Linked DNA regions of Paludisphaera borealis. The main gene of each other region encodes a partner of the protein of the gene in region 2 in a complex. Links are inferred from orthologs where the notes say so. Each region holds a gene or a part of one and is shown on either strand. Other genes may lie near its edges.

Region 1 (3,200 bases), 2.9 Mb from region 2 along the record:
TCGCGCCGTACCTTGGCGAAGCCTATCTTCAGCGCGGCTGCGTTTACGAGGCCAAGGGCGAGAACGCCGCCGCCTTGACCGATTACGACCACGCGTTGCGCTGCGACCCCCAGCTCGCCGGCGCCTACCTGCGCCGCGGCCGACTCCGGACCGAGCTGGGCGAACTCGACGCGGCCGCCGACGACTTCGATCATTTTATGAACATACGTCCCAACGACGTCGAGGGTTACCTCAATCGCGGGATCTGCTTTGCCAGAAAAGGCGATTCCGTCAACGCGATCGCCGACTTTCAGCGCGTTCTCAAGCTGACCAACCACTCCGATTTCGCGGACCCCGCGCGGCTCCATCTCGACCAGTTGCTAGGCCGCGAACCGACGCTCGCATCCACTTCGCCCCCTCCGACCGAAGGCAACGGCGCGACCCATCCCGCGCTCGAGGCCGCGCCCCAGCCGCAGCACAACGAACCGCAATAACGCGGCGGGCGCGGACGGGGCCGTCGGCCTGGGAGGGGGAAGAATCAGGTCGGGGCGATGATGCCTTTTTTGATGATGATGTTGCCGTAGAGGGCCCCTTCGCCGGTCGCGACCACGCCGAAGGTAGTCTTGGCGCGATCGTAGAAGGCGAACCGCTCGACCTGTTCGAGCGCGATGTGCCGCCCCTCGGCGCTGTCGAGGATGCGTTGGTATTCCGCCCAGATCGGCGCGGGCTCGCCGGGCTTGTCGATCCGGCGCATCACGGCGGCGGGTTTCTCGACGAAGCTGTCGAGCGGGAACAGTTGCAAGATCGCCTCCAGGATCACCGCCACGCCGTGGCCGTCGGCCCGGACGAGTCGCTTCGCGTTGCTGACGGCCGGGAAGTTGGCGTCGGCGATCACCAGTTCGTCGCCGTGCCCCATCTGGGCGATCATCAGCAGCAGTTCCGGTGACAGAATGTTCGGGATTTTCTTGAGCATGAACTTCGTCCTGGCTGGAACGAGGGAGGAGGATCATCGAACCGATTCAAGATAAACCTATTCCAGCCGGAACGCACTCACTTGCCGATGCAGAACCGCCGGAAGATGCGGTCGAGAACGTCGTCGGTGACGATCGCGCCGGTGACCTTGCCCAGCTCGTCGAGGCCGAGACGGAGATCGAGGGCCACCAGCTCATCGCCGCCGCCGTCGAGGATCGTGGCCGAGGCGTCGCGGAGCGCGGCGGCGGCTTGAATCAGGCTGTCCCGGCAGCGGGCCGAGGTCGTCGTGGCGAGGTCGCCCTCGCGGTGCTGGCCTCGGATCGCGCGCGCGACGGCCGAACGCAGCGCCGCGATTCCATCGCCCGCCGCGGCGCTCGTCGCCAGCCAGTCGCCGTCACCCGGCGGGGAGCCTAGATCGCTCTTGTTCCAGACCCGCAGAAGCCGGTCGTCGTCGGCCTGGATCGTGGCGATGGGCTCGTCGAGGTCGGCCGAGGCGCACAAGAGGACGAGGTCGGCGCGGTCGGTCTCGTCGGCCCGGAGCTTCTGGGCCTGGGCGGTGACGGCGTCGTCGGGCGTCTCGACTCCGGCGGTGTCGACCAGCTCGACCACAAGGCCGTCGCAGTCGCAGAGTCCGTTCAGATAATCGCGGGTGGTGCCGGCCCGGGCCGAGACGATGGCGTGCTCGCCCCGCATGAGCGCGTTGAACAACCGACTCTTACCCGCATTGGGAGGGCCGGCGAGGACGACCCGAGGATGCCCGGCCGAACGGTCGCGGCTTCCCAGCCGGCCGGCGAGGAGGTCGAGCGTTTTGGCCCCGTCGTCCAGCTCGTCGGCCAGCTCGGCGCGGGCGAGGGGATCGACGTCGGCCTCATCGACGAAGTCGAGGTTGGCTTCCAGGTGGGCGAGGAGGTCGAGCAGGCGATCGCGCAGGGCTGTGATCGGCGTCGAAAGGCCGCCAGCAAGCTGTTCGAGGGCGGCGTCGAGCTGCCCCTGATTGCGGGCGTCGATCACCCCGAGAACGGCCTCGGCCCGCGTCAGGTCGATCCGGCCTGATAGGAAGGCTCGCAGCGTGAACTCGCCCGGCTGAGCGTGCCGCGCGCCGCGGTCGAGGCAGTGTCCGAGCAGCAAAGCGAGCAGCGGCGGCGAGCCCGGCGCGTGGATCTCGGCCAGCTCTTGACCGGTGTACGTTCGAGGCCCCGGCCAGAGCGCGACGCTGGCCGGAAGCGGCGGGCGCAGGCCGGGAAGTCGGTAAACCCCGGCGACGACCTGGGGCGACCGTCGGGGCGGCCCGGGGTTTTCAGGCTTGAACCCGCCGAGAGCGATCCGCCAGGCGGCCGGTCCGGACAACCGGACGAGCCCGCGCAGGCCCGCGCCCGGAGGGCTGGCCGTCGCGGCGATCGTGTCTTCGGGATCAAACGCCGAAAGCACGGTCGCCGCGCTCCCTTCCTATTTGGTCAGCTCATTTCCGTCCCGGGCGGGCGCGGGGCTTGCCTCGATCGCGGTCGCGGCGGTCGTTGGCGCCGTTGGGGCGGTCCTTGCTCTTGGAGCCGGCGCCGCCGTCGCGGTCGTCGACCATCTTGCGGTAGGTCGGGTCCTTGCGGGCCTCGTCGAGAATCCGGGTCCAGAACTTCGCGATGCCGCTGGGGGGCTTGGGCGTCGCCGGAGCAGACCCGTTGGAACCCTCGTCACCCTTGTCCGGGGCCGGCGGGGCTTCATGGGTGATCTTGGGCAGCAGCAGACGCTCGCCGATCGACCATAGGCTGCTGGTGATGAAGTACAATCCCAGGCCGGCGGGCACCTTGTAGAACATCACGGCCATGAAGACCATCATGTACTTCATGGTCTTCTGCTGCATCTCGGCTTCGGGGGTCGTCGCCGGGGGCGAGAACAACTTGGTCTGCACGAGCATCACCGCGACCACGATGATCGGCAGCAGGTTGAACCACCAGCCAAGGAACGTGATCTCGAACGGGAATTTGAAGAGCATGTCGGGCGCGGCGAGGTTGTTGATCCACAAGAACGGCGCGTGCCGGAGCGAGATCGACGTGTTGAGCGCCTGCCAGAGGCCGACGAAGATCGGGAGCTGGATCAAGGCGGGCAAGCAGCCGCTGACAGGGTTCACCCCGTGCTTCTTGTAAAGCGCGAAGGTCTCCTTGGTCAGGCGTTCCTTGTCTTCCTTGTACTTCTCCTGGATCTCCTTGAGGTACGGCTGAAGCTGCTGGCTGCGCTGGGCCATCAGGGCCTGCTTG
Region 2 (3,292 bases):
CAGCGCCTCGCGAGGAATGCGTCGGAATCGGGATCCAGGAACCCGAAATCCTTTGAGCTGACCCGAGTCAAAGCAGCGGATGATGGTCTGCTGACTGACCTTGCAGATCTTGGCAGCCTCGCCTGTCGTGTAAACGGTCTTCATAGTAGTTGAAATCCCGATTTCCCCGACCGAGAAGAGACTCGACCCACGGGACGCCACCCTGACGACCCTCGTGCGACGCGAAACGATTCTCGATCGGCCTCCGTGCGACACATCCTTGTCCAGTTCACCGCCTACGAACGATCGATGGGATGGTTGACCAGTCTTCCTCGCTTACGGTCAACCCGTGGCAATGACTCAGGCGTTAAAACCTGCGAAGGCTATAGATCTTGCCGATCTTGCCGATTCAGCCAATTGTAAAATGCCCCTCTGGTTTGTCAATCCAGATGATTACGTGATGGAATCCGGCGTGGTCCCTGCTCCACGTGCGCCTTGAGTCCCGCTGCCGCCCTCAATTTCCAGGCCGAGCAAAGAGAAAATAGGCGGTCTCTGGCGATCACGCGATCTGGATCGCCTGAGAATTGGCAAAAAATGTCGATTTGTCAAACAAATACCGAATGCGGCTTTCTGTCAATCTCGGTTGTCGCTCACGACTCCGAGGGTGACAGAGTATCCGCGCTCTGAGAAAGACGACGACGCGAAGCGGCTTTCCGGTATTGGGGCGATTTCCGACGAGCGGGTTGCAATCGAGCGCAATGTGATGCGGGCTCGGTTCAGGCGTCTTGGGTCGGCAGCGGGCCACGGCGCTTGAGGTGGATGAGCAGGGTGGCGAGGTCGGCGGGGTTCACGCCGCTGATCCGGCCCGCCTGGCCGAGCGACTGGGGGCGGACGCGCTCGAACTTCTCGCGCGCCTCGGCCCGGAGCTGATGGATCGCCCCGTAGTCGAGGTCGCCGGGGATCGTCTTGTCTTCGAGGCGGCGGAACCGCTCGATCTGCTCGACCTGCCGGCCGACGTAGCCGTTGTACTTGGCCTCGATCACCACCTGACCGACGACGTCGTCCGGCCAGCCGGTCTCGGCCAGCTCGGGGGCGAGGTCCACCAGGTCGGACCAGGTGGTTTCGTGGCGCCGCAGGACCTGGAACAGCGACACGCCGCCGCGCCGGGTGGTCGTCAGGCGGTCGCGCAGGCCGTTGATCGCGTCGCGACGGGCTTCGAACCGCGACCAGCGGGCGTCGTCGACCAGGCCGACGCGGCGGCCGCTCTCGGTGAGCCTCAGGTCGGCGTTGTCGTGGCGCAGCAGCAGCCGATACTCGGCGCGGCTGGTGAACATCCGGTAGGGCTCGTCGACCCCTCGGGTCACGAGGTCGTCGATCAAAACGCCGATGTACGCCGACGAGCGGTCGAGCACGAACGGCGGCTCGCCTTTCACGGCGAGCGCGGCGTTGATCCCGGCGATCAGGCCCTGGGCGGCGGCCTCCTCGTAGCCGGTCGTGCCGTTGATCTGGCCGGCGAAGAAGAGGCCCGGCACGGCCTTGGTTTCGAGCGTGGCGTTGAGCTGCTCGGGAGGCGCGAAATCGTACTCGACCGCGTAGCCGTAGCGCATGATCTCGGCGTTTTCGAGGCCCGGAATCAGCGGAATGACGGCTTCCTGGACGTCGCGGGGGAGGCTCGTGGAGATCCCGTTGCAGTAGTATTCGAGCGTGTTGCGGCCCTCGGGTTCGAGGAAAATCTGGTGCGATTCGCGGTCGGCGAACCGGACGACCTTGTCCTCGATCGACGGGCAGTAGCGCGGGCCGGTCGACTGGATCTGGCCCGAGTACATCGGCGCGCGGTGGAGGTTGGCGCGGATGATCTCATGGACGGCCGGGTTGGTCGCCGTGATGTGGCATTCCATCTGCGGCTGCTCGATCCGGTCGGTCAAGAACGAGAACGGGACCGGCTCGGCGTCGCCCGGCTGCGGGGCGAGCTTGGCGAAGTCGATCGTCCGGCCGTTGATCCGGGGCGGCGTGCCGGTCTTGAACCGTCGCAGCTCGAAGCCGAGCGACCGGAGGCTCTGCGAGAGGCCGAGGGCCGCGACGTCGCCGCCGCGCCCGCCGACGGTCTTCTCCTCGCCGGTGTGCATGAGCGCCTGGAGGAATGTGCCGGTCGTCAGCACCACGGCCCCGGCCTTGTAAACAATCCCCCCCCGGCAGCGAAGCCCGACGATCCGGCCGTCGACGACGTCGAGCGTCTCGATCATCTCCTGGCGGAGCGTGAGGTTCGGCTGCCGCTCGACGGTCAGCTTGGCGAGGAACTGGTACGCCTTCTTATCGCACTGGGCGCGGGGGCTGTGCATGGCCGCCCCCTTGCCTCGATTGAGCAGGCGGAACTGGATCGCCGTGGCGTCGGTCAAAACGCCCATCGCGCCCCCCAGGGCGTCGACTTCGCGGACGATCTGCCCCTTGGCCACGCCGCCGATCGCCGGGTTGCAGCTCATCTGACCGACCGTGTCGCAGTTCATGGTCAAAAGCGCGGTGCGCAGGCCCATGCGGGCGGGCGCGAGGGCCGCTTCGAGTCCCGCGTGCCCCGCGCCCACGACGATCACGTCGAACTGGTAAGGATCGCGTGTCTTTCCCATGTTCTCGCTTTGCTTCGCATCACCGGTCGTTCGTGGATCGTTCGTGCGCCTCGCCCGTTCATTTTAGCGGTGGATTCGCGCCCGCGAACAGAGCAGGAGGTCGAGTCGCCCGCGCCTCGGGTCGTCGCCGCGCCCGGCTTGACCGAGGTTCCCGACCCGCTCTAAGGTGATAGACGTCCGACGACCATTTGGGGACGAGCCCCCCTCGAAATTTTCGTTAACATATGGGAACGCGAGCCATGGCAGAGACGCGCAAGGGCGAAGTGACGTTCAAGGGCAACCCGGTCGAGCTGGTCGGCCCCAAGCTAAAGGCGGGCGACAAGGCCCCGGATTTCCAGGCGGTGGGCGCGGGCCTGGCGGTGCTGTCGCTGGCCGACACCGCGGGCAAGGCCCGGCTGTTCAACGTGGTGCCGTCGCTCGACACCCCGGTCTGCAACAAGCAGACGAAGCATTTCGCCGAGGTCCTCAAGGAGCTGGGCGACAAGGTGGCGGCCTACACCGTCAGCACCGACCTGCCGTTCGCCCAGGCCCGGTTCTGCACCGAGGCCCAGATCGACAACGTCAAGAACCTCTCCGACGCTCACAACCACAGCTTCGGCGAGCACTACGGCGTCTTGATCCAGGGGCTGCCGGTCCCGCTGCTGGCCCGCGCGGTCTTCGTCGTCGACGGCTCGAACACGATCACCTACGTC

The links.
Region 1: the proteins of mnmG (region 2) and BSF38_RS11790 are in contact, whole or in part, in a solved structure (PDB 9HIP), measured with the Escherichia coli proteins. The link is inferred for Paludisphaera borealis from one-to-one orthologs.

The regions. Positions count from the first base shown.
Region 1 is NZ_CP019082.1:3,043,129-3,046,328, reverse strand. The notes cover bases 205-3,088. They hold BSF38_RS11790 (tRNA modification GTPase), read right to left. Parts: upstream 2,380-3,088; coding sequence 1,030-2,379; downstream 205-1,029. Other genes in these bases: BSF38_RS11785 (YidC/Oxa1 family insertase periplasmic-domain containing protein), read right to left, coding at 2,411-3,088; BSF38_RS11795 (RbsD/FucU family protein), read right to left, coding at 518-952; BSF38_RS11800 (tetratricopeptide repeat protein), read left to right, coding at 205-473. Also shown: more of BSF38_RS11800, read left to right, coding at 1-204; more of BSF38_RS11785, read right to left, coding at 3,089-3,200. UniProt on the Escherichia coli protein: Exhibits a very high intrinsic GTPase hydrolysis rate. Involved in the addition of a carboxymethylaminomethyl (cmnm) group at the wobble position (U34) of certain tRNAs, forming tRNA-cmnm(5)s(2)U34.
Region 2 is NZ_CP019082.1:97,895-101,186, reverse strand. Bases 179-3,154 are described here. They hold mnmG (tRNA uridine-5-carboxymethylaminomethyl(34) synthesis enzyme MnmG), read right to left. Parts: upstream 2,601-3,154; coding sequence 756-2,600; downstream 179-755. Other genes in these bases: tpx (thiol peroxidase), read left to right, coding at 2,840-3,154. Outside these bases: BSF38_RS00445 (response regulator), read right to left, coding at 1-144; more of tpx, read left to right, coding at 3,155-3,292. UniProt on the Escherichia coli protein: NAD-binding protein involved in the addition of a carboxymethylaminomethyl (cmnm) group at the wobble position (U34) of certain tRNAs, forming tRNA-cmnm(5)s(2)U34.